2 regions of the Symbiobacterium ostreiconchae genome follow, and region 2 is predicted to be linked to the other one. Evidence: predicted binding sites of a transcription regulator. Region 2 holds the regulator's gene; the other holds the start of a gene.
What was found. The regulator HrcA, encoded in region 2, represses chaperone genes, less so after heat shock. The targets are predictions, from matches to a motif close to TGTTAGCACTCNNNNNNNNNGAGTGCTAACA.

Region 1: a site for HrcA is predicted at 1,758-1,788, ahead of ACZ5UM_RS09810 (Hsp20/alpha crystallin family protein). Genes of this name have one in related genera too.

Annotation. Positions count from the first base shown of each region.
Region 1 covers NZ_AP042454.1:2,012,667-2,027,356, reverse strand. Annotated here, with positions in the region: gene ACZ5UM_RS09815 (methyl-accepting chemotaxis protein) at 1-1,071, shown strand, start outside; gene ACZ5UM_RS09810 (Hsp20/alpha crystallin family protein) at 1,858-2,286, shown strand; gene ACZ5UM_RS09805 (hypothetical protein) at 2,352-3,701, opposite strand; gene ACZ5UM_RS09800 (thiol-disulfide oxidoreductase DCC family protein) at 4,254-4,640, shown strand; gene ACZ5UM_RS09795 (aminotransferase family protein) at 4,738-6,093, opposite strand; gene ACZ5UM_RS09790 (aminoglycoside adenylyltransferase domain-containing protein) at 6,265-7,029, shown strand; gene ACZ5UM_RS09785 (class I SAM-dependent methyltransferase) at 7,042-7,884, opposite strand; gene ACZ5UM_RS09780 (mismatch-specific DNA-glycosylase) at 7,887-8,402, opposite strand; gene ACZ5UM_RS09775 (hypothetical protein) at 8,399-8,986, opposite strand; gene ACZ5UM_RS09770 (NAD(P)-dependent oxidoreductase) at 9,089-9,976, shown strand; gene ACZ5UM_RS09765 (threonine synthase) at 10,066-11,187, opposite strand; gene ACZ5UM_RS09760 (tetratricopeptide repeat protein) at 11,198-12,118, opposite strand; gene ACZ5UM_RS09755 (DinB family protein) at 12,425-12,883, opposite strand; gene ACZ5UM_RS09750 (hypothetical protein) at 12,908-13,129, opposite strand; gene ACZ5UM_RS09745 (serine hydrolase) at 13,173-14,390, opposite strand; gene ACZ5UM_RS09740 (YfhL family 4Fe-4S dicluster ferredoxin) at 14,538-14,690, opposite strand, start outside.
Region 2 covers NZ_AP042454.1:1,446,393-1,461,082, reverse strand. Annotated here, with positions in the region: gene dnaK (molecular chaperone DnaK) at 1-88, opposite strand, end outside; gene grpE (nucleotide exchange factor GrpE) at 123-773, opposite strand; gene hrcA (heat-inducible transcriptional repressor HrcA) at 939-1,964, opposite strand; gene guaA (glutamine-hydrolyzing GMP synthase) at 2,170-3,432, opposite strand; gene hpt (hypoxanthine phosphoribosyltransferase) at 3,461-4,000, opposite strand; gene ACZ5UM_RS07265 (DUF1256 domain-containing protein) at 4,138-4,755, opposite strand; gene ACZ5UM_RS07260 (FUSC family protein) at 4,838-5,890, shown strand; gene ACZ5UM_RS07255 (hypothetical protein) at 5,923-6,285, opposite strand; gene ACZ5UM_RS07250 (NUDIX hydrolase) at 6,547-7,005, shown strand; gene ACZ5UM_RS07245 (hypothetical protein) at 7,012-7,884, shown strand; gene mobA (molybdenum cofactor guanylyltransferase) at 7,907-8,521, shown strand; gene ACZ5UM_RS07235 (GAF domain-containing sensor histidine kinase) at 8,518-10,449, shown strand; gene ACZ5UM_RS07230 (response regulator) at 10,446-11,081, shown strand; gene ACZ5UM_RS07225 (amino acid ABC transporter ATP-binding protein) at 11,424-12,149, shown strand; gene ACZ5UM_RS07220 (transporter substrate-binding domain-containing protein) at 12,187-13,014, shown strand; gene ACZ5UM_RS07215 (amino acid ABC transporter permease) at 13,018-13,707, shown strand; gene ACZ5UM_RS07210 (amino acid ABC transporter permease) at 13,704-14,363, shown strand; gene ACZ5UM_RS07205 (S8 family peptidase) at 14,463-14,690, opposite strand, start outside.

The sequences.
Region 1 (14,690 bases), 570 kb from region 2:
GCCGAGTCGGTGAAGGCCGCCTCCGCGGCGCTCTCCGGCTCCGCCCGGTCCTCGGCGGAGGCCGCGGCGGCCTCGGCCAGTGCGATCGCGCACGTGGCGGAGGGTGCGTCCCGGCAGGCGCAGGAGACGGCCGAAGTGAGCACGACGGTGGCGCGGCTGCAGGAGGTGGTCGGCTCCCTCGCCGAGGCTGCGGCCCGGTCGGTGTCCGACATCCAGCAGGCGACCGAACTGCTCAACAAGATGGCCGCGGGACTGGACCAGATGGCGCAGCGGGTCTGGAGCACCGCCGAAGGCGCCTCCCTGGCCATGGAACAGGCCCGGTCCGGCGCCCAGGTGGTGGAGCGGACGCTGCACGAGATGGCGGCCGCCGACGAGGTGGTGGCCCGGGCGGCCCAGCGCCTGAGGGAGCTGGCAGACCTCTCCGGCCAGATCGGCAGCATCAGCGGGGCGATCGGGGAGATCGCCGACCAGACCAACCTGCTGGCCCTGAACGCGGCCATCGAGGCCGCGCGGGCCGGCGAGCACGGCCGGGGGTTCGCCGTGGTCGCGGATGAGGTGCGGAAGCTGGCTGAGCGGTCGGCGGCCTCGGCCGAGGAGATCACGGCGCTCATCGGGCGGATCCAGCAGGGCACCGCCGACGCCGTGGCGGCCATGGAGGCCGGTACGGCCAGACTCGCCGCGGGCAACCAGCTGGCCGCCGAGGCCGGCGACTCCCTGGAGACGATACTGGAGGCCGTGCAGAAGGCAACAGCCAACATGGAGGACGCGGCCCGGGAGGTGGACAGGGTCAAGGCGATGTCCGCCGAAGCGCTGGCCACCTTCCAGGCGGTGGCCGGGACAGTCCGGTCCAACAGCGAGGCCAGCGGGGAGCTGTCGGCCGGCACGGCGCAGGTGTCCGCGGCGGTGAACCGCATCGCCCAGGTGTCGCAGGAGAACGCCGCGGCCGCCGAACAGGTAGCCGCCTCGGTGGAGGCGATGAACACCTCGGCCGATCAGGTGGCGGAAGCCGCGCAGCAGCTGGCACAGACGGCGGAGGCGCTGGAGGCGCAGGTGAAGCGGTTCCGGATCTGACGTTGGCGCGCTGCTCCAGGCGCCGCCGGAACGGTGCCGGATCCGACGTCGGCGCGCCGCTCCAGGCGCCGCCGGAATGGTTCCGAATGTGACGTCGGAGCACCGCGCCAGGCGCCGCCGGAGCGGTGCCGGATCAAGTGTAGACGGCGGGAACGGCCCACAGAGACCGTTCCCGCCTTTTTCGCTGCGTCATCCCTGCCCCGCCTCGTCGCCCTCCTTCCGCGGTGCCCCGTCCCGCTCAGGCCTCACCGCCAGCGCCGCTCCCCGCTGCTGCCGGTCCCCGTTCCGGGCTCTGCGATATGTCTGCGCTTCCATCCCGCCGGATGAGCCGCCACGTGCCGAACTCGTACTCCGGGACGGGCGGGGGCGGTGTGTCATACGCCGGAGCCCCGGGTGTACCTGCCGCCTCCGCCTGCGGCGGGACTCCCCCTGTCCTTCCCGGGGGGGCCGGGGAGGCCGGTGGCGCCAGGGGCCCCGCTGGTGCCGGTTGCTCCAGGGGCCCCGTGGGGGCCGGTTGCACCGCGGACGCCGTCTCCCTGAGCGCGGGGCGCAGGATGATCACATCGCCATGGGTCACCCGGCGCACAGCCGAAACGCCTTCTCCTCTTGACCTCGCCACGCCGGACTCACCTCCGCTCCAGTCTATGACCGCCCCGCTCGGGCGCCGCGCGGGTCGATTTTTCTGATCTTGACTTTCTTTGACCTTGGGTGCTAGAATGGTGCTGGCAGGGGAGTGGGAAGGGATTCCCAGCCCTGCCCACTACACAACAGAAAGGGGTATGGCGAATGTTCTACCCGATGCGTCAGTGGAACCCGTTCGACGTGTTCGACCGGATGCTTTCCCAGTGGCAGCAGCACGTCCTGGGTAGCCTCTGGCCTGCCGTACCCTCTCTTCCTTCCCTGGATCAGATGGACGTGCAGCAGGGCGATCAGGACGCCGTGATCCGGATCGAAGTGCCGGGCATCAGCCCCGAGGACCTGTCCGTGACCGTGGACGGGAACATGCTCACCATCCGCGCCGTTCACCGCGCCATCCCGATGGGCGGTGAGGAAGGCGGTGCGCAGGGCGTGGCCACCTACCAGCGGTCCTTCACGCTGCCGCCCAGCGTCGACGCCGACAAGATCACCGCCCGCTACCACCACGGGGTGCTGGAGATCCGGCTGCCGCGGACCCAGGGCCAGGGCGGCCGGCAGATCCCCATCGACCTGGCGTGACCCGCCTCTAGGATCCCGGAACCCGGACTGAAGCGGCCCGCCCCTCATCAGGGGCGGGCCGCTTTCTATTCCTCCGGCACCCGCAGCACCGTCAGGTACCCGCCGTCGAAGAAGGCCACGTGCCGGCCGTCGGGGCTCGCGGTCAGCTCCTGGATGGCACCCTGGGCCAGGATGCGCTCCTCCTCGCCCCGCTGGTTGAACAGAACCAGCTCGTTGGGCAGCAACTGCCCCGTCAGGGCGGCCCGTCCACCGGCCACCAACTGTGCGCCCTCCACCGACCACGTCCCGCTCAGGTCCACCAGAGCACCGCCGCCCAGGGGGACCCAGCCGTAGCCCGCGCCGTCCGACGGCCGCGCCCAGGCCACCAGCGCCGCCTCATCCGCGACGCCCAGGATCACGATCGTCACGTCCCCCTCCACGGGGTCGCCCATGGGCGCAATCGTGCCCGCCTCCAGGTCGATCAGGCAGGGCCGGGGCCCGCGGAGCCGGGTCGTCTCATACCCCTCCCACGGACCGTCCAGCCGGACGGTGGTCCGCTCGCCGCAGACGACCGCCAGCCGCTCACCGTCCGGCGACCACACCGGGTGCGCGTAGAACGTGAGCCCGTCTATGGCGAAGTAGGTCACCCGGCCGGTCTCCGGGTCCAGCACTCCCACCCGCTCCCCGTAGGGCGGCTCCTCCCACTCCTCCGGGATGCGCGGGTAGAAGAGGTCCGCCGGCACCGAGAGGAAGGCCAGGCGCTTCCCGTCCGGCGACCAGACGCCCCGGTGGCTGTAGTAGCCGGGCTCGGCGAAGGTACCTGCCGGGTTGCCGTCCCGGTCCAGGAAATAGAACCCCGGCACCGGGTCGGTGCGGACGGACTGGACCAGGAAGCGGCTGCCGTCCGGGGACCAGGAATCGAACATATGACTGCCGCCGAAGTTCGGCGCCTGCGGCTCCGATACGGCCCCGGTCTCCCGGTCGACGAAGGTGCGGTCGAAACCGTGGAAAGAGTACACCACGGCGCGCCCGGCGTCAGGGCTCAGCAGCAGGTGCCAGCGGTCCCAGTACGGCAGATCTTCCGGATCGTGGCCCGGACCGGGCTCCAGGCCGCCTCCCGCGAGCGACACCGCCCCGTAGCGCGCCTCGCCCCCGGCCTTGGCGTAAACCCAGACCGCGTCCGGGCTCAACCACCACGCGCTCCCTGACTCGTCGAACGGGCCCAGCCGGAAGCCGCCGGGGATCTCCTCCCGCACCGGCGCTCCCGGACTGCCCGGGTCCTCCGCCCCGGCCGGGCCCTGAGCCGCCTGCGGTTCCTGACCCGCAACGGCCGGCGGTTCCTGACCCGTCGGTTCGGGCAAGCCCGCCGCCCCGGGCGCACATCCGGCCATGAGCGTCATCAAGCCAACCAGGCAACCCGCCAACCACCGCCGCATCACGATCACCCCTTCTGAAAGGTTGGACGGTTCGGGGGAGTGTGCGGGTTCCACCGCACCCCGCGGTGGTCGTCGCCGATCCCGTCTGCCCCGTGCAAGGTCGAACTGCGACGGATTTCCACTTGTGGCCCGGGCGAAGTGGAAATCTGCCGCACTTCGGCGGCGGTCCAGCCGCATCCCGAATCGTAGATAGGTGAAGGAGTCGTCCCGGAAGACCAACTGCGATGGATTGCCACTTGCGGCACGGACGAAGTGGAAATCTGCCGCACTTCGACGGCGGCCCAGCCGCATCCCGAATCGTTGATAGGTGAAGGAGTCGTCCCGGAAGACCAACTGCGACGGATTGCCACTTGCGGCCCGGACGAAGTGGAAATCTGCCGCACTTCGGTGGCGGCCCAGCCGCATCCCGAATCGTTGATGAATGAAGGAGCCCGCGTCGGCCACCGCGCAGCCGCAACCCAGATGGTCATGGACACGCCAGGCGACTGGCCCGCCCCGGCCGGCGCGTGTACAATGGCAGGAGAACCACCGGGCAAAGGGGAGGGGTTGGCCGTGCAGCCGATCACGGTGTTCTACGACGGTTGGTGCCCGCTCTGCACAGCGGCCCGGCAGCGGCTGGCCCGGCTCGACTGGCTGGGGCGGCTGGAGTTTGTGTCCATCCGGGACCCGGGCGTGGCCGAGCGAGCGGGTGTGGCGCCGGAGCGGCTCGCAGCCCGGCTGCACGTCCACAACCCCCGCACGGGACGCTGGGCGGAGGGCATCCGGGCGGTCGCCGCGATCGTCGCGCGCCTCCCCCTCCTCTGGCCGCTATGGCCGGTGCTGGTCCTGGCCGGCGTCACCGGGCTGGGGCAGCCCCTCTACGACTTCATCGCCCGCCGGCGGGCGATCGTGCCGGCCGGGCAGTGCGACGAGGCCGGCTGCCCGCTGCCGGGCCGGTGACAGCCTCCCAAAACAGACCAACCGACCCTCCCGCTCAGAGGGTCGGTTGATTTTGTCATCGCAGCTGCGGCCCGACGGTGCCCGTAGCCCGGTCGGCCTAGCCCTGCCTCCTGCGGCGGTCGCCCGCCTCGCGGATCACCCGGTCGTAGACGTCCACCAGCCGGTCGATCTCCTCCTCCGTGATCACCAGCGGCGGGGTGATCATCAGCGTGTCCCGGTACGGGGCGATGCCGGTGATCACGCCCTCCCGGAGGCAGCCGGCCTCCACGTCGAACCGGAAGGCCCGGTCCCCCTCCGGGAATCGTTCCCTGGTTTCCCGGGCCCGCACCAGCTCGGCGGCCACCATCAGCCCCCGGCCCCGAACCTCGGCGATGTAGGGATTCTCCCGGGCGATGAGCGCCTCCTTCAGCCGTTCGCCCATGCGGGCGGCCCGCTCGGCCAGCCCCTCCCGCTCGAGGATGGCGATGTTCTCCATCGCCACGGCGCAGGAGACCGGGTGGCCGGCGTAGGTGAACCCGTGCTCGAAGGGGAAGTCGGCTTCGGCGATCGCCTCGATCACGTGGTCGCCGACCAGAACCGCCCCCAGCGGAAGGTAGCCGCTGGTGAGCCCCTTCGCGGTGCACATCAGGTCCGGCACGACGCCGAACTGCTCGCAGGCCCACATCGAGCCCGCGCGGCCGAATCCGGTCATCACCTCGTCCAGGATCAGCAGCACCCCGTACTTGTCGCAGATCTGCCGCACGTGCTTCAGATAATCCCCGGGGGGCACGATGATGCCGCCCACCCCCATGATCGGTTCGGCCAGGAAGGCCGCGACCGTCTCCGGCCCCTCGGCGAGGATCCGCTCCTCCAGAAGGGCGGCGTACTTGCGGCCCGCCTCCGGGTCGTCGGCCCGGTACGGCCCTTCGAAGGTGTCCGGCGACGGGATGTGGACGAACCCCGGGACCAGCGGCCCGTAGTAGGCCCGGTGCGCCTCGAAGGCCGTTGCGGAGAGCGCCCCGAGGCTGTTGCCGTGGTAGCCCAGGTCCAGGCAGATGATCTTGTGGCCGTCCGCCCGCCCCCGCGCCCGCTGGTACAGCCGGGCGATCTTCACGGCGGTCTCCACCGATTCGGCCCCGCCCAGGGTGAAGAACACCTTCCCCAGCCCCTCCGGCGCGAGGGACGCGAGCTTCGCGGCCAGGCGCACCGCCGGCTCGTTGGAGTACTGGAAGTAGGTGTGGTAGTACATCAGCCGCTCCATCTGGGCCGCGGCCACGGCGCCCAGCTCACGCCGGCCGTAGCCGATGTTGACCAGCACCATGCCCGCCTGCGCGTCCAGGTAGGCCCGGCCGTCGACGTCCCAGATGGTCGACCCCTCGGCGCGGGTGATGACCGTCGTCCCCTTCCGGGCCAGCTCCCGGAAGCGGACCTCGTTGTGGATGAGGTGGCGCAGGTCCAGCTCTTTCAAATTCATGTGATCGCCTCCTGTACGAAACCCGGGCACCGGGACCCATTGTACCCCGGCCTCCGGCGACGGGGCCGGCGGCCGCCCCGGAGGCCGGCTGAAACGGGAAGCCGATCCTGCCCCGTCCAAGTCGGGTGAGCCCTGCTCAGCAAACACGGCAGTCAAGGAGGATGCAGACCGATGTCCCTGCCCACTGATGTCGCACAGCTCATGCAGAGCTTCGCCTCGGGCCTCAGGCTGGTGCTCGGCGAAAAGCTGCTGGGCGTCTACCTGGGCGGGTCGGCCTCGCTCGGGGATTACTGCGCCGGGAGCAGCGACCTGGACTTCCTGGTCGTCACCGACGGGCACCTCTCCCCGGAGGAGCTGGACGCCCTGGCCATCTTCCACCGGGAGTTCCTGACGGCCTACCCCTCCGCCCGCCGGCTGGAGGGGGACTACGCGCCGCGGGCGTGCATCATCCCCGAGGGCACGACGGTCCCGGTGCCCCGGTGCAAGCGGGGCGCCTTCGTGCCGCACGTGGACCAGGTGATGCTCTCCGCCGACAACATCTGCAACATGCGGGAGAACGGGATCGCCTTCTTCGGGCCGCCGCCGGCCGAGGTGCTCCCGCCGGTCAGCCCCGAACAGGTGCGGGCGGCCGTGCGGGCGATGCTGGCCGAGCCGCCGAAGCCGGCGCTGCGGCCCGACGAGCAGGCGGACGAACTGCTGGACCTGCTCCGCTCCCTGCGCGCCCTGGAGACCGGGAAGCCGACCACGAAGGCGCAGGGCGCCGAATGGGCGCGCCAGAACCTGGAGCCCCGGTGGCACCCGGTGGTCGACGCGGCGCTGGCGGTCCGCCGGGGCAGCCCCGCGGCGGGCTGGGACGAAGGCACGGCCCGCGCCGCTGCCGAGCTGCACCGGCTCCTGCGGGAGCGGTACGTGAGCACGGCGCCGCAGCTCTCCTGACCGATCCCGCTGCTAATCCGGAAGCCTTCCCCCGAACCGCTCCAGCAGGAGCTCCTCCGGCGTGAGGGCCGGCTGGGCGACGAAGTGCACGACCCGCCACCGCGCGCCCCGGGCGGCGATGGCCGGCGCTGCGGCGGGCAGGGCCGCCAGCGTCCGCTCCACCGCATCCGAGTGGTCCCTGCCCGGCAGGGCGGGGTGGATCCGCATCAGGTTGTACAGCTCACCGCCCGGCTCCGTCTCGGGGCGCGCGGCCGGGATCTCCTGGACCTCGTACCGGGCCGGCTTGTAGCCGGCCCCTTTCAGCGTCCCTTCCACGGACCGCTGGTTGGGCAGCCGGTCGACGCCCGGGAGCCCCCGGCGCAGCAGCCCCTGCCGGTGCAGCTCCTGCAGGAACACGTACTGCGGCGTCACCTGGTCCCGCAGGACGTTGAAGTAGGTGCCGGAAAGGGAGAAGCAGAAGCGCCCGGCGGGCTGGATCCGGTTCCGCCAGGCCCGGAGCACGCCTTCCGGGTCGCGGAATGAGAGCAGGGCGAGGTTGCAGATCACCCGGTCCACCCTGCCGGGGACCAGGTCGGCGGCGGCAGCGGGGTCGACGGCATGGTACGCCACGGCCCGGTCGCCGATCCGGGCGCGGGCGGCGGCGATCAGCGACGGGTTCGGCTCCACCAGGATGAGCTCCAGCCCCTCCGGCACCAGATCCAGCGCCGCCAGGCTCGTGAGCCCCGTGCCGGCCCCCAGGTCGACGACGGTCATCCCCGGCCGCAGATCCGCCAGCTCGCAGAGGCGCCGCGCCGAGTCCCGGTAGAGCGCCATCTGCGCGGCGATACCGTGTACGTATTCCCCCCAGTCGGCCATCCTCAACCCTCCTCCGCGATGAGCGCCCGCAGCGCGCGGTAGAGCCGCAGCTTCTCCGCCAGGGGCTCCCGGCTCCGCCCGCTGGGCGAGGCCGCCACAAAATCCAGCACCCCGGGAATCACTGACTCCGGCTGCAGGCCATACACCACCCGCCGGCGGCCGGTCAGCGCCGCGTAGATGCCCTTGCCGTTGTAACAGGCGACCCGGGGCCGGTACCGGGCCAGCTTGGCGAGCAGCTCCCCCCGCCCGGCCCGCAGTTCGGCCGCGGTCAGGTCGCCGCTGGACCGGGTCGACCGGCCCACCAGATCGGTGAGACCGTATCCGAGGTCCAGCAGCGCCGCGTCCTCGTGCGGGGCGTAGAGCCGCTCCGTCAGCCCGGCCTGCCAGAGGAGCCAGTAAAACCGGTTACCCGGATAGGCATAGTAGTGCCCCTCCCGGGCCGAGGTCTCGCCGGGGTTGAAGCCGACGAAGACGACGCGGAGCCCCGGAGCCAGGTAGTCCGGCAGCGCCCGGATCACGCCGGCTCACCCCCGCCCGGGGCACCGCCGGGGCCCTCCTCCTCGTCCAGCCCCGGCAGCTCCAGCGCGTCGAACTGCGAGGTGAGCCACTGCACGTGCTCCCGCACCGCCTCGTCCTGCATCAGCACCGTCCAGGCCCGCCGGGCGGCCTCGACGAACGCCGGGTCCAGTTCGTCCACCCGGTAGAGCTCCGGCAGCGGGCAGAGCCCCCGGGCCAGGAAAGAGTAGCGCATCTCCAGCTCCCCGTCGGGGCGCAGGTATGGCCAGAGCGGGTACGTGCGGCACTCGAAGGGGCGCTTGGCCCGGTCGCAGAGCCGGGTGCACTGCAGGAAGGGGACCGCGTCGAAGCGCGCCTCCCAGGACGGGGCGAACTCGTACTCGCGCGTGGAGTGGAACTGCCAGCGCGTGAAGTCCTCCGTGCCGTCGAAAAGCGGCAGTTCGCCGGGAACCAGGTACACGCCCTCGTCGGGGCCGAAGTCCGTGCAGCAGCGGTGGCCGCAGAGGGTGCCGCAGTCAAAGGGCAGCGGCGTCACGTCGGCCAGGAGCCGGCGGGCCTCGGCGATCAGCCGCAGGTCAACGCCCATGAACATCCCCCCGTTTCCTGCACTGTACCACATTCAGAGGCTTGCGTCGCCACGGTTGTGGTAGGATGTACTTGCAGTTTGCGCAGAGGAGGATGTACGGACATGGCCAACCTCGGATTCATCGGACTCGGTCGCATGGGTCGGCACATGGCGCGGAACCTGATCAAGGCCGGACACACCGTCACACTGTACAACCGCACCACATCGGTGGTGGACGAGCTGGTGGCCGAGGGCGGACAGCGGGCCGCCGGCCCGGCGGAGGTGGCCCGGAACGCCCGCGTGCTCTTCACCTGCCTCTCCACGCCGGACGTGGTGGAGAGCATCCTCAGGCAGGCGCTGGAGGGCGCGCAGCCCGGCGACATCTTCGTCGACCACTCCACCATCGGCGTGCGGGACGCCAGGCGCATCGCGGCGATGTGCGCGGAGAAGGGCGTGCAGTTCATCGATGCCCCCGTCTCCGGCGGCCCCTGGGGTGCGGAGGCCGGGACGCTCACCATCATGTGCGGCGGCGACAAGGCGGCCTTCGAGGCGGTCCTTCCCTACCTGCAGATCGAGGGCAAGCAGATCCACCACCTGGGGCCAGTCGGCGCCGGGTCCGTGGCCAAGCTGTGCAACAACCTCCTGGTCGGCATCCACACCGCGGCGATGGCCGAGGCCTTCGTGCTGGGCACCAAGGCGGGCGTGGATCCCAAGGCGCTCTACGAGATCATCTCCGGAGCGACCGGCCACTCGGCGCAGATCGCCCGCAACATCCCCCAGTTTGTCTTCCCCGGCAAGTTCGACGCGGCCTTCTCCATCGACCACCTGCACAAGGACGTGGCGCTGGCGGTCGAGCTGGGGAAGGACGAGAACGTCCGCATGGTCCTGGGCGCCGTCACGCAGCAGCTGCTGGAGGAGGCCCGTGCGGCCGGCTACGGCAGCGCCGACCAGGCCGCGCTGATCCGTCCGCTGGAGGACCTCGCCGGTGTGAAGGTGCGCGCCGGATCCTGAAGCGTATCAGCGCCTTGTGTCCCATGGAAACCCCCGGGTCCCGTCCGGCCCGGGGGTCTCCCATGCTCCGGGTTCGCTGCGGGCAGCCGCTAGTGCCCGAGGTGTTCGAGGTATTTGTCCGTCGCCTTGAGGCCCGTGCCGGTCAGCACAACCACCACGCTGGATCCGGCGCCCGCCAGGCCTTGCCCGAACAGCTGTCGGACCGCGGCAGGGGCCGCAGCGGCGGTGGGCTCCGCGTAGATCCCCTTCTCGGCCAGCGTGCGGGCCATCGACCAGATCTCCTCCTCAGTCACCGCCAGGGCAACACCTTCGCTGTTGTACAGGGCTTCCAGGATGCTCCTGCCCTTCACCGGCCGGGCGATGACGATGCCCTCGGCGGCGCTCTCCCGCTTGTCCACGGCGGGGACGTCGTGCAGCCGCTGTTGCCACGCCTGGACCACCGGGGCGCAGGCGGCCGCCTGCACGGCGGCGATGCGGGGCATCCGGGGGATGAGGCCGGCCTTCAGCAGGTCGGTGAAGCCGAGGTAGAGCCCCAGCACGAGGCTGCCGCCGCCGACGGGCGCAACCACCCAGTCGGGCGCCTGCCAGCCCCGCTGCTCGCAGATCTCGTAGGCGAGGGTCTTCAGGCCGGCGACGAAGTACGGGCTCCAGTTGTGGCTGGCGTAGAACGTCCGGCCGGCCGCCTCCAGGGCAGCCCGGGTCGTCTCCTCCCGGGAGCCGTCCACCCTGACGAGGTCGGCCCCGTACATGCGGATCTGCGCCGTCTTTCCCGCCGATGTGTAGGCCGGCACGTAGATGTGCGCCGTGATGCCGGCCCGGCGCGCGTAGGCCGCCACCGAGGCGCCGGCGTTGCCGGAGGAATCCTCCACGATCTCGCGCACGCCCCACTCCCTCAGCTTGCTGATCATGACCGCCGAACCGCGGTCCTTGAACGACCCCGTGGGGTTGAGAAAGTCCAGCTTCAGGAAGACGGGCTGGTCGAACAGCGCGTCGGCGACGAGCGGCGTGTACCCCTCGCCCAGCGAGACCGCATGCTCGCTGCGCTCGAGGCCCAGCGCTTCGTGGTACCGCCAGAGGGTGTGAGGACGGCGGGCCAGGTCGTCGCGGCGGAACATCCGGCCGGACTGCAGCAGCAGGTAGGCGCCGCACGCGCAGCGCCAGCGGGGCTCGGTCTCCGGGTACGTCTGATGGCAGTGACTGCAGGTGAGCATTTTCTCCCTCCTAGTGCACGGGTTCAGTCCTGGCCGCAGCCCAGGCGTCCCAGCCGTCCAGCACACCGGGGTCCTCGTCGCCGGTGAGCACGCCCGCCAGCGGCCCCAGCCACGCGGCCCAGGGATGGCCCCGCTCCCGGGCGATCGCCACGTGGGGCCCCAGCTGAAAGCCCGGCGAGCGGACGCCCGCCTCCAGCAGCCGGCGCAGGCGGCGCAGCGCCTCCGGCCGCCGGGCGGCGTCGCCGTGGACCACCTGGTAGAACCACACCTCCGCCGCGTCGGCGGCGGGCCGCTGCAAAGCCGGGTGACGCAGGCACGCCCCCAGCATCCGGCGCCCCTCTTCCTCCTCCCCGCCCAGCAGCAGCACGCCAGCCAGGTTGGCCATGATCGCCCCGTTGCCGGGGTAGGCCTCCAGCGCCACCCGGTAGAGGTCCGCGGCGTCGGCGTACGCCTGCTTGACGTCGGTCAGGAAGAGGGCGTACTTGAAGAGGGCATTCCGGTGCAGGGGCGCCACCTCCAGCGCCCGCTGGTACAGCGCCTCCGCCCGCCCGTGCTCGCCCCGCACCTCCGTCAGGAACGTCGCGTAGTTGGTCAGGTTGCCCGGGTGGAGGGGGTTCACCTCCAGGGCGCGCCGGTAGTAGCGCTCGGCCCGGTCTGCGTCCCCGGCCACGTGCTCCAGGAAGTCGGCGTAGTCGCCCAGCAGCGCTGGATCGTTGGGGCTGAGGCGGAGGGCGGCGCGGTACTGGGCTTCGGCCTCGTCGTACCGGCCGCGCACGGTTTCGAGAAACACGGCGTAGTTCCAGCGGGTTCGGGCGTCCTCCGGGTCCCGGACAAGGGCCCGGCGGTAGTAGGTCTCCGCCAGGTCGTACCGGCCCCGGAACCGCTCCAGGAAGAAGGCGTACCGTCCGAGCATCCGGGCGCGCGATCGCATGCGGTCACCTCCTCCCGGGACGTTGCGGCGGTCCTGTCCGGGACCGCCGGACTTCAATACATTATCATACACCCGTCACGGTGGACGCACACGATTCTGGTTTGCTCACTCGCCACGCTGAACACTGCGTGGCATTCTCCGTTTGACATAACGAGGCGTTCTGGTCGACCTGCACGGCCACCCCACCCGACCGCCGCGGTGGCAGCAGGCGGTTTTCGTGCCTGGACTCAACTGCAGGGGTAACGCCCCCGTAGGCACCGTTGAGACAATAGTAAAGGGGCCTTCGTTCGGAGGCCCCGATACGCGTCAGATCTCGGGCGGGTCGATCCCCTGCATGCGCATCAGCATGAAGATCTGGCCCCGGTGGTGGATCTCGTGCTCCATCACGTGGTAGATCACCCAGTCCATCGTCGCCCAGGGCATGTCGGGGTAAGGCATCGGCAGCTTCTGGCCCAGCTGATTGACCGGCGTGTCCTTCAGCCACTCGACGGTGACCTGGTGGATCTCGGCCCAGTACGCCAGCAGGCTGTCCAGATCAGAGAAGCGGCCGTACTCCCAGCGCGCCTCCCAGGGCACCCGTCTCAGGGCGTTGCGGTAGATCCAGATCCACTCCGCCAGCACCATGTGCTCGGCGAGCTGCCAGGCGCTGGAGTGCCAGCCCTCCGGCTTCCAGGCCAGCTGCTCCGGGGTCATGCGCCGCAGGGCGCTCACGGTGAAGGGGCGCAGATCAGTCTCCCAGTGCCGATACAGGTCAAAGGCCAGCATGTCGTGCCCTCCCTCCGAACGTGGCTACCGTCCGCCCAGGTACGCTGCGGCCGCCCGCCGGTCCCGCGCCGAGGCCGCGGCCGCCCCGGCCAGCGGGATGCGGCCCGTCCCCACCAAGCACGCCCAATGGACGGTGCGCAGGGCCTGCCGGGCATTCTGCTCCACCAGCAGGACGGTGGTGCCCTCTTCATTGATTTGCCGGATGAGCCGGAATACCTCCGCCACCACCAGCGGAGCCAGGCCCATGGCGGCGCAATCGCCCTCGCCGTTGGCGCCGGTCAGGGTATGGTTACGGATCGTGGACGGCCTCCCACGCGGCGGCCGCGATGCGTTCAATGGCCCGGTCGGCCTGGTATTCACCACCCCCGTAGGTCAGCACCACCAGGACGTAGGGCCGTTCGCCCCAGACGATGGCCCCGTCGTGGTCGTAGCCGGCGTAGGTGCCGAACTTGTGGGTGACCAGGTCGGGCCGGGGCGTGCCGGCCCGGATGCGTCCCGTGTAGGTGACCCTGCGGAGCGGCCGGAGCAGCTCCTCCGCCAGCCCGGGCTTCTCCTGGCTCAGTTCCCACAGGCGCAGCCACCAGGCGGCCTCGTCCGCGGCGCTGACGGGGGTGGAGCCCTCCTCCGTGCGGGTGACCGGCCCGCCCATCTCGGTGGTGCACGCCAGCAGCCCCTCCCACGTGAGGGTGCGGGCCAGCATCTTGACGGCGACGTTGTTGGACGAGATCAGGGAGCGGTCGACCAGGTTGCGGACGGTCCACCGGCTCCCGAAGGCCGCCGTGGCGAAGTTCCCCGCCCCCACAGGCTCCCAGTCCGCCTCCGTGTAGGTGATCAGACTGTCCCACGCCAGCTCCCCGGCCTCGATGGCCTGGAGCACGCAGAGGGTGACCGGCAGCTTGAAGGTGGAGGCAGGCAGGTACGGGTCGCGGGCGCGGAACTCGTAGCGGCTCCCGGTGGTGAGGTCCACCGCCACCACGCTGATCCGCCCGGGAAACTCGGCTGCGATGGCATAGACCGTCTCGTGCAGCCCCTGCCACGGCTCCGGGACGACGGCCGGCGGATCGGGCAGGATCGGCTCCACGGGTTCCACGTGCATCGGCTGGTAGTCCGCCAGCGGGTGCGACGCCGGCGGCAGCCCGGAAGCGGATGCCGCGGGCGCGGCCTGCCCGCGGGCCGCCCGGGCATCGGCGGCCTGTGCGCCACCGGCGTGTGCACCACCGCCCGGCGCGCCATCCGCCCGCGCCCTCACCGTGGGCGCATCGCCCGCCGGAGCCCCATCCGGCGGTTTGGAGGCCCTGTACACGGGGCCCTCCTCCCCTTCCCCCGCCTGGCCGACCGGCCCCGCGGGAGCCGCAGCAGCCACAGGGCCTGCGGTCTCCGGCCCGTCCGCCGGCGACGACGCGACCGCGGCCGGCTCCGCCGGCTGCACGAGCAGCCAGACGGCGCCGACCGCCGCCAACAGTCCCAGCACACCCCAACAGACGCCCAGGATCACCGCCCGACGCACGCGCTGCCCACCTCTGACCTCGTTCTCTCTGTTCCCTCTCCTAAGACGCCGACGTGGTCCCCAGGGTTGCGGGCAAATGCTGAGTATTCTGATTACATAAATAACAGAAAAGGGCGGTCGCCAGGACCGCCCTGCTCGCCGTATCCTTTAGGAACCAGGCTTCACCCAGCTGTCGGTGTTCTTCATCTCGGCGCCGGGATGCAGCCGGTTGAACTTGGCCGTCAGGCTCTCGACGTCGTCGACGTGATCCTCATCGGGGACGATGCACTCGACCGGACAAACGGCCATGCACTGAGACTC
Region 2 (14,690 bases):
TGTTCTCCAGAACCGTCGGTTCGCTGCCATCCATCACGGCGACCACCGAGTTGGTGGTGCCGAGGTCGATGCCAATGACCTTGGCCATGTACCGAAAAGCCTCCTCACTACCAGTCTGCCCGCTAGCTCCGGGTGTTCACCTTCACCATGCTCGCCCGGATCACCCGGTCGCCCAGCATGTACCCTTTGCGGAACTCCTCCAGGACGATGCCGTCTTCCTTCTCCGGGTCGTCATGGGTCATTACCGCTTCGTGCAGGTGCGGATCGAAGGGCTTGCCGACGGCTTCGATCGGCGTGACGCCCTCCTTGGCCAGGATCTCGAGAAACGACCGCAGCGTCAGCTCGACGCCCTGGCGCAGCCGCTCATCGCCGGGGTTGGACGGCGTGGCCAGCGCCCGTTCCAGGTTGTCGATCACGGGCAGGAGGTTGATCAGCAGCCGCTGGGTGCCGTACTGCGCGATCTCCTCCTTCTCCCGCTGCATCCGGCGCCGGTAGTTCTCAAAGTCGGCCTGCAGCCGGATCAGCCGGTCCATCAGCTCGGCCACCCGGCCCGACTCCGCCCCGGCGTCCGGTTCGGCTTCCGCTCCGGGTTCTGTTTCCGATGCCGGCTCCTCCGCGGGCGCCTGCTCCCGAGCAGCCGAAGCTGCATCCGCCTGCGCCGCGCCGCTCTCCCCGCTGCCTTCCGCTGCGGGTTCGGCGGCCGGGGCCGGCTCCGTCTGTGTCGTGTCGGTCTCCTGCTCCGGAGGAGGCTCTGCCCGAGGGGTCTTCTTCAAGTCATCCGCCACTGCTGCCGGTCACCTCTTCTCTCTTGTTAGCACTCTCAACACCTGAGTGCTAACGCATCCACAAATGAACATAGCACCCACCTCTACCCGTGTCAAGCCCCGCAGCGCGGCGCGCAAAGGCCCGGAGCCGAATCTGCCCCGGGCCCGCGGTCCCTAGAACCGCCGGTTCATTTCGCTGAGGTAGGAGGCGATCGCGTTGAGGATCGAGACCACCTTGGGATACTCCATGCGCCTGGGCCCGATCACGCCCATCTTGCCGATGATCCGGTCGCCCAGCCGGTAGGTCGCGGTGACCACCGAACAGTCGGCCAGCTCCCGCAGCCGGATCTCCTCGCCGATCTGAATCTCCACACCCTCTGACTCCCGGTCGACGCCGAGCACCGAGGCCACCGCCTCCTCCTGCTCCAGGAAGGAGAGGACCCCGCGCAGCTTCTCCACGTCCCGGAACTCGGGCTGGTCCAGCATGTGGGAGGTTCCGCCCAGGTAGAGCCGGTGCCGCTCGCCGGGCTCCAGCTTCTGCTCCAGGAAGTACAGCGCCTGCTCGAGCAGGGTGCCGTAGCGGACCAGCTCCCGCTGCAGGCTCTGCAGGGCCGTCCGGGAGAGCGTCTCCACCCGCTGGCCCCGCAGGTGCTCGCTGAGGAGCGCCGCCACCTGCTGCAGCTCCAGCATGGTGACCTCCAGGGGGACCTCCACCACCTGGTTCTCCACCAGGCCGCTGTCGGTGATGTAGATCAGCAGGGCGCGGTCCTGGCCGAGGGGCACCAGGCGGATCTCCTTGAACACGGCTTTCTCGAACTGCGGGCCGGAGATGACGGCCGTGAGCTGGGTCGTCTCCGAGAGCAGCCGGGCCGTCTCGCGCACCAGCGTGTCGAACTCGCGGATCTTGCGCTGGAACGTCCGGCGGATGGCCTCCTGCTCGGCGGGGTTGATGGGCCGCTCCGGCATGAGGCAGTCGACGTAGTAGCGGTACCCCCGGTCCGACGGGATCCGCCCGGCCGACGTGTGCGGCTGCTCCAGGTAGCCCATCTCTTCGAGGTCCGACATCTCATTGCGGATCGTCGCCGGACTGACGCCCAGGTTGTACTTGCGTGCGATCGTGCGGGACCCGACCGGCTCGGCGGTGGCGACGTAGTCCTCGATAATGGCCTGCAGTACCTTGTTCTTGCGGTCATCAATCACGGGGTGTCACCTCCGGATGACCCCGGAACCACGGACCATACGGGCGCTGACCCCTTTTAGCAGTCAACGCCCGAGAGTGCTAACGCGCTCAGCTTGAACATAGCATCAAACGTTCGGAGAGTCAAGGGGACCGAGGCCCGCCCGGGCCGCACCAAGAAGGAGCCGGCGGCCTGCGGCCCCGGCTCCGGCTGCTTCCGAACCTGTGTTACTCCCACTCGATGGTGCCCGGAGGTTTGGGCGTGACGTCGTACACCACGCGGTTGACGTGGGGCACTTCCCGCACGATCCGGCCGGTGATGCGCTGCAGCACCTCCCAGGGCAGCGGGTAGACGTCGGCGGTCATCGCATCATCCGAGGTCACGGCCCGGAGCACGATGGGATAGGCGTACGTCCGCTCGCCGTCCTGCACCCCGACGCTGCGCACGTCCGGGAGCACGGCGAAGGCCTGCCAGAGCCGGTCGTACAGGCCGGCGCGGCGGATCTCTTCGATATAGATGGCATCGGCCTCCCGCAGGATGTCCAGCTTGGCCCGATTGACCTCCCCCAGCACCCGCACGCCCAGGCCCGGACCGGGGAAGGGATGGCGCCCGACGATCTCTTCGGGCACGCCGAGCGCGCGGCCGACCGCCCGCACCTCGTCCTTGAACAGCTCACGGAAGGGCTCGATCAGCTCGAACTGCATATCCTCGGGCAGCCCGCCGACGTTGTGGTGCGACTTGATCACCCCGGCGGTGCCCGTGCCCGACTCGATGACGTCCGGGTACACGGTGCCCTGCACCAGGAAGTCCACCCGGCCCAGCTTGCGGGCCTCGTCCTCGAAGACCCGGATGAACTCGTTGCCGATGATCTTCCGCTTCTGCTCGGGGTCCGTGACGCCCTTCAGCTTGCTGAGGAACCGGTCGGCGGCGTCCACGTGAACCAGCCGGATGTGGAAGTGGTCGCGGAACGTGCGCACCACCTGCTCGGGCTCGCCCTTCCGCATGAGGCCGTGGTCCACGAAGATGCAGGTGAGCTGGTCGCCGATGGCCCGGTGCACCAGGACGGCCGCCACCGAGGAGTCGACGCCGCCGGAGAGGGCGCAGAGCACCTTCCCCTCGCCGACCCGCCGGCGAATGGCCTCCACCTGCTCGGCGATGAACGACTCGGTGGTCCAGGTGGGCGCACAGCCGGCGACATTGAAGAGGAAGTCCGCCAGCAGGGCCCGCCCCTCTTCGGTATCGGCCGACTCCGGGCGGAACGACTGCCCGGGGCCGAGCACCGGAATGGCGGGAGGAAAGGTTTCGGCCTCCGCAGCAGACCCGGCGCAGAGGATGATGCCCTTGACCGGCGCCTCGCGGTAGCGCGCCGCGGGCGCGTCCGCCGGCCACACCTCACAGTAGACCTGCCGCTGCCTGACGAGGCGGGCGATGCTCTGGCCGTAGCGGCCGGTGGGATCCACGACGACGATGCGTTCACGATTCTGCGCCATGCTGCTGCTCCTTTCGCTGGGACCCGCGTCAGCTGCGGTACATTTCAGGCTTCAGAACACAGATATCCCGGAGGTTCCGGTACTTCTCGGCGTAGTCCAGCCCCATGCCGACCACGAAGAAGTCCGGCACCTCGAAGCCGCGGTAGTCGATGGTCACGTCGACCTTGCGCCGGGAAGGCTTGTCCAGCAGCGCCGCCACCTTCAGCGTGGCCGGACCCCGCTGCGACAGGTACTCCTTGAGGAACTTGATCGTCAGCCCCGTGTCCACGATGTCCTCGACGATCAGGACATGACGCCCCTCCAGCGTGTAGTCCAGGTCCAGCAGGACCCTGTGCACACCGGTGGACTTGGTCGCGGCGCCATAGGAGGCGATGCGCATGAAGTCCAGTTCCGCGGGAATCGTGATGGCCCGGAAGAGGTCGGAGCAGAAGAGAGCCGCCCCCTTCAGAATGCCAACGACCACCAGGTCCTTGCCCCGGAAGTCCTCGGAGATCTGCGCCCCCAGTTCCCTGATCTTCGCCTGAATCTCTTGCTCTGAGATCAGGACGCGCTCAATATCTTGCTGCACCGCTGCGGTCTCCTCTCCTACCCTGGGGTGTCTGGTTTTGGCAACAGTCTACCCATCCTGCCAACCAGCGTCAAGGGCGCGAAAAAGGGTTCGCCGGGGGCGGCGGCGAACCTTTGCGAGATTGTGGTCGTGATCCGTCAGGCGAGGCCGGTCCGGGCGGCGGAGGGGCTCCGGAAAAGCGCCCCCGACTCGTAGGCCGCCCAGAAGGCGAGGATTCCGTCCGCGATCACCTCTGCCATGCCGACCGTCTGGTCGAGATCGGCAAACCAGATCATGAACGGGAAGTTGGCCATGCCGCCCATGATGTGGAGGTGGCCCACCTGGGGCAGGACCTTTCCCATGGCCGCGCCCGGCTTCAGCGGCCCCCGGTTCAGCGTGAGCCGCCCCGGCCGGCCCACGGCGGCGTCGACGGCGATGATGTAAGGCAGCCGCTCACGGCGCAGCGCGCGGGTCCACGCCTCAGAAAGCCGCTCCCGCAGGTTGGCGGCGTGCACGGGATCTTCGAGATCTCCCACATGTTCGCCCCGGAAGCCCTTGCGCTTCAGGAACCAGCCCGTGAACGGCCCCAGGGCATCGCCCGTCGAACTGGTGGCGCCCACCAGGAAGAAAACCGGAAAGTACCGCTCCGGCTGCGCCAGCGCGCGGAACTGCGCCGCGATGGCGCCGGCCAGGCGTTCGGGCGCCCTCGGGTCCTCGAAGTGCATGTCCAGCAGCGGCAGCCCCCCTGCTGCCGGCCCGGGGAAGTCACGGCTCACCGCCCACTCCTCCTCGTGACTGCTATTTCATACTATACCAGCTCCTTTCTATGATGTCAATTGCTGGATAAGGTGATAGTGGATGGATCTTCCCCTGCGTGTGCTCCAGCCGTTCCTCGGCGCGCGCATCCTGAAGACCGGCGTCGCGGTCTTCCTGACCCTGGCCCTGCTGCACCGGCTGGGATCGGCCTACGCGACGTTCGGCGCGGTGGCGGCCGTGCTCGCCGTGCAGCCCTCCATCACCCAGGCCAGGAACGCCTTCCAGCAGCAGCTGGTGGGCAACGCCGTGGCCGGGGCGGTGGCCACGCTGCTCGGGCTGTGGCTGCCGGTGAACCCCCTCACCATGGCTCTGGGCGCCGTCCTGACCCTGGGCATCCTGGTGCGCTTCCGCCTCTCGGAAGCCGCCGGGCTGGCCGTGGTCGTGGTCCTGTTCGTCATGGACCGGCCGGCCCACGATTTCCTCCTGTACACCCTCGGGCGCATGGGCACCATCGTCGTCGGGATGACGGTCGGCTTCCTGGTGAACCGGCTGATCCGCCCGCCCGACGCCCTCCGGCGGGCGCGCAGCGAACTGGCGGAGGCCCACCGGCACCTGGACCGGAGCCTGAACCGGCTGCTCCTCAGCCTCAGCCACCCGGAGGACGATCCCGTGGAGCAGGTCCTGGCGGATGCCGACATCGCCCGCCGGCACCTCTCCGCCGCCCGCACCCTGGTCGATTTCGGCGCGGCGGAAGGGCGGCAGGAGGAAGCCGGGATGCTGCGGCAGGTGCACGACGCCCTGGAGGGGTTCCTCCCCGCCGCCGCCGACATCCACCGGGCGGTCCGGGAGGCCGGGGGAATGGCCCACGGGCCCGAGCGGGAGGCGTTCACGGCAGCCGTGAAGGCGCTCCAGGCCTACGCCCGCGCCGTCCTGGAGGGCCTGCTGCAGGGGACGGCGATCGATCCGGATGCCGCCCGGCGCTGCGACAGCGCGCTGGCCGCCTTCGCCGGCTCCGTGGCGCACCTGATCGACCGCCGCGACCGCCGGGAATTCGGGCTGCAGCTGCATCTGATCCTGGCCGAGATGCGTCATATGGTGTGGCGGCTCAGCGGCCTCGCCCGGCTGGCCAGGACAGGCGGACGGCAGGCGCCGTAACCGGCCCTGCCGCCCGCATCCGCTCGTGTCCGTCACTGCACCTGGCCATACCCCGGGTAGTAGCCGTAGGGAATGCCCGCCATTCCCGGCGGGTACTGCTTGGCGAAGCCGCCGCCGGGCACGGGGGCCCAGCCGGGCATCTTGCCGAACCCGCCCTTGTCGAAGGGCATTCCCTTGCCAAAGGGCATCCCCTTGCCGGAAGGCATCCCCTTGCCAAAGGGCATCCCCTTACCGAAGGGCATCCCCTGGCCGAAGGGCATCCCCTTACCGAAGGGCATCCCCTGGCCGAAGGGCATCCCCTTACCGAAGGGCATCCCCTGGCCGAAGGGCATACCCGTCCCGAACAGCATCGGCGCCTGGCCGAAAGGCATGGCCGCCATGTCATCCCAGTTCATCGGGTCACCCCCTCCGTCAGGTTATGAAGCGCTCGCAGGCGGTGTCCGCAGGGCTGACCGGCCCCCGCAGCGGCATCCGCCCGCTGGGCGTCTGGAACCGGAGGACCGGGGCGCGAGCAGCCCCCCGACGTTCGGCTTTCCGGGCGTCGCTTTGCCGCGGAATCGAGTCCAGAGCATGTGGTTCACCTCACAGACCCAGCCTATGATTGAACCCCCGCGGCGGACCCGAAAAAGCGATACGTTAAGGAGCGGTTCAACGCGATGACGGCTGTGACCCGTGACTTCACCGTGGCCACCTTCGTGGTGCACGAGGGCAAGGTCCTCCTCCTCTGGCACCGGAAGCTGGGCATGTGGCTGCCGCCCGGGGGCCACATCGAGCCCAACGAACTGCCCGACGAGGCAGCCGTGCGCGAGGTGCGGGAGGAGGCCGGGATTGAGGTGCGGCTGATCTCGCCGCCCGCCCTGCCGCCCATTCCGGGGCCGCGGCAGCTCGCCCGGCCCGAGGGCATCCAGCTGGAACAGATCGCGCCGGGCCACGAGCACATCGACCTCATCTACTTCGCGCGCCCGGCCGATCCCCGGGCCGTCGGCCTCATGGCCAACCACGAGGTCGAACGGGTGGGCTGGTACGGCCCCGACGAGCTGGACCGGATTCCGCTGACCGCCGAGGTGCGGGCCTGGATCCAGAAAGCCCTGGCTGCGGCCGCAGAACGGGAGTGAGCAGCAGTGCGCCGATTCCTCATCGTGCTCGGACTGGTGCTGGCGCTGCTGGCCGGCTGCGCCCGTGCGGAACCCACGGCCGAGGCGGCCGCCGGCGCGGCCCGGAGCTTTATGGAGTCGCTGGCGGCCGGCAGCTTCGAGGGGGTCTGGGGCGCGCTGACCGCGGAGGCCCGCCGCCGCATGGATGCGGAGATCGTCGCCGCCTGGCTGGCCGGCCGCCACGTCGCGTTCGAGGGCGTGGGCGAGGCCCGGGAGATCGAGCCCGGGGTGATGCAGGTGCCCCTGGTGGGCGTCACCGTCCGCGACCCCGGCCGTTCCGTGCGCTGGCCGCAGTCCTGGCTGACCCTCCGCTGGGAGGACGAGCGCTGGGCCGTCGCGTGGGCGGAGCCGCTCTTCGAGCCGGCCGAAACCGCCTACCACAACACGCTGTACCAGGAGCAGCTGGACCTGGCCCGCGACATCGTCGCCATCGACCCTTACCACTACCGCGGCCATCTCGAGCTCCACTACGCCTACCGGGGCCTGGGGCGTTTCCGGCAGGCGGAGCACGCGCTGAACACCGCCTGGGCGCGCGCCTCGGCGGCCCAGAAAGCCGACGTGATGGCCGCCCGGGCCCGGTACAAGCTGGCGCTGGGCGCGCCGGATGACGCCCTGGCGCACGCCCGCAGCGCGGTGGAACTGGCCCTTCCGTATGTACCGGGGACCTATTCCCCGGCGTGGCAGGCCGAGACGCTGATCGTGGGCGCACAGGCTGCTTTGGCCCTGGGCGACCGCGAGGCCGCGGCAGAGCTGGCCGACCGGGCCGCGGCTGCCGATCCGGAGAGCGCCGCTCTGGCGGTCTTCCGCTACCAGCTGGCCGCAGGCAGCCTGTCGCCGTAAGCAAATACGAGGTGAGGATCTGGTGGATGGGAAGTTGGAGGCCTGCGGCGTCATCCTGGCCGGGGGCCGGTCCAGCCGCATGGGCCGGAACAAGGCCCTGCTCATGCTGGACGGGGAGACGCTGATCGCCCGCCTGGCGCGGCGGTTCTCCGCCTGGTTCCGGCAGGTGGTCATCGTGACCAACACGCCGGAGGAATACGGCTTTCTCGGCATTCCCATGGTGAGCGACCGCATTCCGGGCCTCGGGCCGCTGGCCGGCCTGGAGGCCGGGCTGCAGGCGAGCCGGTACGAGCACGCGTTTTTCTGCGCGGTGGACATGCCCTTCGTCGACGAGTCCCTGGTGCGGTTTATGGTAGAGGCAGCGCCCGGCTACGATATTGTCGTGCCGGCGCCAGACGGCGAGTATGAACCCATGCACGCCGTGTACGGCCGGGGCTGCCTGCCCAGCATCGCCCGCAACCTGGATGCGCGCCGGCTGCGCCTGGTCTCGATCTTCCCGGAGGTGCGCGTGCGGGAGATCGGCGGCGCCGAACTGGCCCAATTCGGCGATCCCGAGCGCCTGTTCTTCAACTGCAACACGCCCGAAGACCTGGAGCGGGCACGCCGCTGGCTGGAGGAAGAAGGTCGATCTCGTTGAGACGGCCCAGCGCTCTCTGGATCTCGCTCAGCTCGCTCACCCTGGTGGCCGCCGCGGCGCTCCTCCTGCCGCTGGAGTTTCCGGCCAAGGGCGAGCCGCTGCCGCCTCCCGGCGCGGCGCTGCTGCCGGTGGCGGTGATCGCGCTCCTGGTGTGGCTGGCCCAGCCCTGGCGCGTGGCCATCCGCGGGGCCAGGGGCGACATCTCGATCTCCATGGCCATCGACGTGGCGGCGATGCTCCTCTTCCACCCCTTCATCGCCGCCCTGGGCTCGGCGGTCGGCACGGCCTTCTACCACCTGGCCGGCGTCCCGTTCACCCGGCGGGTGCCCCGGGAGCACCGGCTGCCACGGGCTCTGATCCGCGGCGTGGTCACGTTTGCCGCCGTGGCCCTGGGCAGCTGGGCCGCCCGCATGATCCGCCCCGCCGCCGGCCCCATCGTCTTCACCGCCGACTGGCTGGCCCTCTTCGTCGGCATCTCCATCCGGCTCCTGGTCCGCATCATCTTCTACCCGCTGGGCATGGCGGCGCTGCGGCAGGGTCCCGTCTGGGCGTACCTGCGGAAGGAGTGGGAGCGGCTGCCCCTGGTGCCGTTCCTGCTCACCACCACCTTGGGCGGAACCGCGGCCCTCATCTACCAGTACCAGCCGGCGGCCCTGGTGCTGCTCTTCGGGCCGCTGGCCTCCACCTGGGCGCTGTCGCAGGAGTTCCACCGGATGAACCGGCTGCTGGACACGCTGGAGGACAAGATCGCCGACCGCACCGCCCGCCTGGCTCAGACCGTGACGGCGCTGGAGCGGCGCCTGGCTGAATCGGAGGCCCTGCACGCGGTGGACGAAGCCATCACCACGGCCATCCACCCGGACGAGGTGCTCACCGTGATTGCCCGGGAGTCGGTGCGCGTGACCGGCGGCTCGTCCGCCCTCATCACCCTGCTGACATCGGACGGATCGCGCCAGTTCGTGCGGGCCACCTACGGCGCGGGGATGGAGGCGTACGTCGGCCTGGAGCTGCCCATGGAGGGCAACCTGACCAGCCTGGTGCTGCAGACCGGCAAGCCCCACGTCTCGCGCGACCCCGAACGGGACCCCCGCCTGAACCAGGACCTGGTGCGGGCCGGGCAGTGGCGGGACGTCATCGAGGCGCCGATCCGGACCAAGCACCGCACGCTGGGCGTGCTGGTGGTGGCCAGCCGGCAGCCCGGGCGGTTTGACGAACAGCACCTGCGCCTGCTCACCCTGCTCGCCAACCAGGCCGGCCGCATTATCGAGAACGCGGAGCTGCACGCCAAAGCGCGCGAGGTGGCGGTCCTGGAGGAGCGCAACCGGCTGGCGCGGGAGCTGCACGACTCCGTGACCCAGGTGCTCTTCGGCCTCACCCTGAACCTGGAGTCCGCGGTGGGCCTGATGGACCGCAAGCCCGAGAAGGTCAGGGACCTGATCACCCGATCGAAGGAAATGGCCGGCGAGGCCCTGGCCGAGATGCGGTCGCTGATCTTCGAGCTGCGGCCGGCGGCGCTGCAGGAGAAGGGACTCGCGATGGCGCTGAGCAACCACATCAACCTGTTCCGCCGGCGCCACGGCGTCGAGGTGACGCTGACGCTCAGCGGCGACGAGCGGCTCGCGCCCGAGGTGGAATTCGCCCTGTACCGCGTGGCCCAGGAGGCCCTCAACAACGTGGCGAAGCACGCCAGGGCGCACCACGTCAGGGTGAAGCTGGATCTCCGCCCCGAGGAGGCGCTGCTGGAAGTCTGCGACGACGGGGTCGGATTTGACCCGGCGGCTGGCGCGCGGGGCGGGTCATTCGGTATGATCGGAATGAAAGAACGGGTGAACGAAGTGAAGGGCTCCCTGGAGATCGTATCCGCACCCGGCCAGGGGACCTGTGTTCGGGCACGCGTTCCCACAGTCTCCGGAGGTGAACCCCGGTGAACCCCATCCGCATCCTGATCTGTGACGATCACTTCATGGTCCGACAGGGACTCGCCACCTACTTCGAGCTGCAGGACGACTTCGAGGTGGTCGGCGAGGCGGCCGACGGCCGCCAGGCCGTGGAGATGGTCAGGTCGCTGAAGCCCGACGTGGTCCTGATGGACCTGATGATGCCCGAGCTGGACGGCCTGAGCGCGCTGCGGACCCTGAAGGGAACCGGTACCCGGGTGATCATGCTCACCTCGTTCCTCGACCTGGAAAAGGCGATGGCCTGCATCGAGGAAGGGGCGCTGGGGTTTCTCACGAAGGACATCGAACCCGCTGACCTGGTGGACGCCATCCGCGCCGTGCACCGGGGCGAGCCGCGGCTGCACCCCGAGGTCATGAAGCGGCTGATGATCCGCACGGCCCATCCGCAGCAGCCCCGCAAGCGGGAGCTGCTGACGCCCCGCGAGCTCGACGTGCTGCGGGCCCTGGCCCACGGGCTGACCAACCGGGAGATCGCCGAACGGCTGGTCATCAGTGAAACCACCGTGAAGACCCACATCTCGTCCATCCTGAGCAAGCTGCAGCTGACAGACCGCACCCAGGCGGCGCTGTGGGCGGTGAGGGAGGGGCTCGTGGACGACTGAGCCTTCCCGGGCCGCCTCCTCCCTGCGAAGGAGCTGCGCGTCCTCCTCGGGGAGTCGGCAAAATCCCATCCGCAGCAGGATGCCGAGACGGGGGCAGGTGCATATACTAAGGCTGTGACCAGCAAATCCCCTGTCCCCCCATGTGAGAGAAACAGGACGCCGTGCGGGAGGCGTCCTGTTTCTTTTTGCTTTTGTACGATGTCACAATCCGGAGAACTGACCCACTAGACGGTGATTCTGATAGACAAAACTAATCATATGACACTTGCATTTTCGATCACTGCAGGACAGTATTTAGAATATAGCCCTTCGCGAACCCAGAAAGGGTGGTCAGCGCATTCTATGATCGAGCTGATTAAGGTAAATAAACACTTCGGACCCCTGCACGTGCTCGTGGACGTCGACCTGACGGTGAAAACCGGCGAGAAGCTGGTCGTCATCGGTCCTTCGGGCTCCGGCAAGTCCACCCTGATCCGCTGTATCAACCTGCTGGAACGGCCCACCAGCGGGACGGTCATCGTGGACGGCGTCGACATCACGGCGCCGCGGGCGCCCCTGACCAAGGTGCGCCAGTCCATCGGCATGGTGTTTCAGCAGTTCAACCTCTATCCGCACAAGACCGTGCTGGAGAACGTCGCGATGGCGCCGGTGCTGGTCAAGGGCATCCCCCGGGAGGAGGCGGAGGCCTCGGGTCTGGAGTTCCTGGACCGGGTCGGGCTGAAGCACAAGGCCAACGCGTACCCGTCGCAGCTCTCCGGCGGGCAGCAGCAGCGGGTGGCGATCGCGCGCGCCCTGAACATGCGCCCGAAGATCATGCTGTTCGATGAGCCTACCTCCGCCCTGGACCCCGAGATGGTCCAGGAGGTGCTGGACGTGATGATCAGCCTGTCCCAGGAGGGCATCACCATGGTCGTGGTCACCCACGAGATGGGCTTCGCCCGGGAGGTGGCCGACCGGGTCATCTTCATGGACGGCGGGCAGATCCTGGAGGAGGGGCCGCCGGAGCACTTCTTCGAGGCCCCCCGCCACGAGCGGACCCGGCTGTTCCTCAGCCGCATTCTGCGCTGATGACAGATAGAAAAAGAAAGCAGAGGGGAGTATCGGAATGAAGCGCAAGTGGGGTGTGATGTTCGCAGCGATTCTGTGTGCCGCCGTTCTGGCGGGCTGCGGAGGGCAGTCCCAGGCGCCGGCCGGCGGCGGCAGCGGGGACGGCGCCTCGGACCTCCCGGCCCAGGTGCAGAAGATCAAGAACGCCGGCGTCCTGAAGGTCGGCGTGAAGGAAGACGTGCCGAAATTCGGCTACCTGGACCCCGCCAAGAACGTGCATGAGGGTCTCGAGATCGACCTCGCCAAGCGCATCGCCAAGGAGATCTTCGGCGACGAGAACAAGGTGCAGTTCACCGGCGTGAACGCCAAGACCCGCGGCCCTGCGCTGGACAACGGCGAGATCGACATGGTGATCGCCACGTTCACGATCACCGAGGATCGGAAGAACAGCTGGAACTTCTCCGACCCCTACTTCACCGATCACGTGGGCTTCCTGGTGCTGGAGAGCAGCGGCATCAAGTCCTGGAAGGACCTGGACGGCAAGGTCATCGGCGTGGCCCAGTCCGCCTCCACCCGGGCAGCCCTGACGGAGCAGGCGGAGAAGGACGGCATTAAGGTGGAGTTCATGGAGTTCGCCACCTATCCGGAGATCAAGGCGGCGCTGGACTCCGGCCGGATCGACGCCTTCTCCGTGGACCAGTCGATCCTCTGGGGCTATAAGGACGACAAGAACGTCATGCTGCCCGACAAGTTCGCGCCTCAGGAGTACGGCATCGCGACCAAGAAGTCCAACACCGAGCTGGCCGAGTTCGTCAACAACATCATCAAGGAGATGATGGCCTCCGGTGAGATGGACCAGCTGTACGAGAAGTGGGGGCTGAAGTAGCCAGTGGATCGCTTTGCCGCATTCAAGTGGCAGGCGCTCTTCCGAGACTGGCACATCCTCCTCGAGGGCCTGGGCCGGACCGCCAGCACGGCAGGTCTGGCCCTCCTCCTCGCTCTGGCGCTGGGCGTGCTGTTCGGTGTCCTCGCCACCGCCCCGTGGAGGAGCGGCCGGACTGTGAGCCGCCTGTACGTGAGCTTGATCCAGAACACCCCGCTGGTGACCCAGGTGTTCTTCCTCTACTACCTGCTGCCCCATTTTGACATCATGCTCCCCACCCCCGTGGTGGGCGTGCTGGGGCTGGGCGTCTACCACGGCGCCTATGTGACCGAAGTGGTGCGGGCCGGCATTCAGGCGATTCACCGGGGACAGCTGGAGGCCGCCCTGTCCCAGGGCTTCAGCTACGTGCAGGCCATGCGCTACATCATCCTGCCCCAGGCGGCGCAGATCGTGCTGCCCCCCATGACCAACCAGGCCGTGGCGCTCATCAAGAACTCCTCGATCCTGGCCATGATCTCCGGCGGAGACCTTATGTTCCAGGCGGACTCCTGGTCGGCCACCACCGGCTATTACGGGCCGGCGTACCTCACCGTGTGGGCGATCTACTTCGCCATCTGCTTCCCGCTGGCCCAGCTGGCCCGGCGCTGGGAGGAGCGGGTGCGGCTCAGCCGCGGCGGGGAGGTGACGGCCGCGTGATCGAAGAACTCCAGGAACTCGCTCAGTGGCACAACCTGCGGTCCTTGGGAGAGGGGCTCCTGATCACGCTGCGCATCAGCGGACTCACCATCGTCTTCTCCTTCATCCTCGGCACACTGCTGGGCGTGATGCGCTACAGCCGCCACTGGCTGTTCAGCCGTATCGCGGCCGTGTACATCGAGAGCTTCCGCGCCTCGCCCCTGATCCTGCTCATCCTGCTGTTCCGCTTCGCCACGCCGCTGAAGCCGGTCAACTCCGGCACCCTGGCCATGACGCTCTTCACCGCGGCCATCGTCGGCGAAATCGTGCGGGGCGGGCTCAACTCGGTGGACAGGGGGCAGTGGGAGGCCGCCCGGTCCCAGGGGTTCACCTGGTGGCAGACGATGCGCCACATCGTCCTGCCTCAGGCCCTGCGCAAGATGATCCCGCCGCTGACCGGCCAGTTCGTCACGGTGGTGAAGGACACCTCGTACGTGTGGGTCACCGGCGTGCACGAGCTGACCGGCAAGGGCGTCATCATCCTGGGCAAGCACGGCTCCACGGTCCAGTTCTTCGCTATCTTCGGCATGATCGGCCTGATCTACTGGGTGCTCTGCTTCATCGTGAACCGCATCGGAATCTGGCAGGAGAACCGCATGTCCTGGCTCACCCACTGACGGGCAAGGTACGGGGCTGCACGCCGGAAGCGTGCAGCCCCGCTGCTTTCCCACCGCGCAGCCCTGCGGCGCCGTGCCGTCCCCGCCGGGGCGGGCCCGTTACTTCAGCTCGACGTCGTCGATGAAGAAGCTGGTCGGCAGCAGCCAGTCGTTGGTGGCGCTGAACTCCAGACGCACCGTCTGGCCGGCCCAGCTGGCGAGGTTGACGTTCTCCTGCACCCACTGGTTCCGGGCGTCGCGGTTGCTCCGGGTGACCAGGGTGGCCAGCAGGCTGCCGTTCTGGCTGTAGAGCCGCACCCGCAGGTAGTCGTAGGCCGTGGAGCTTCC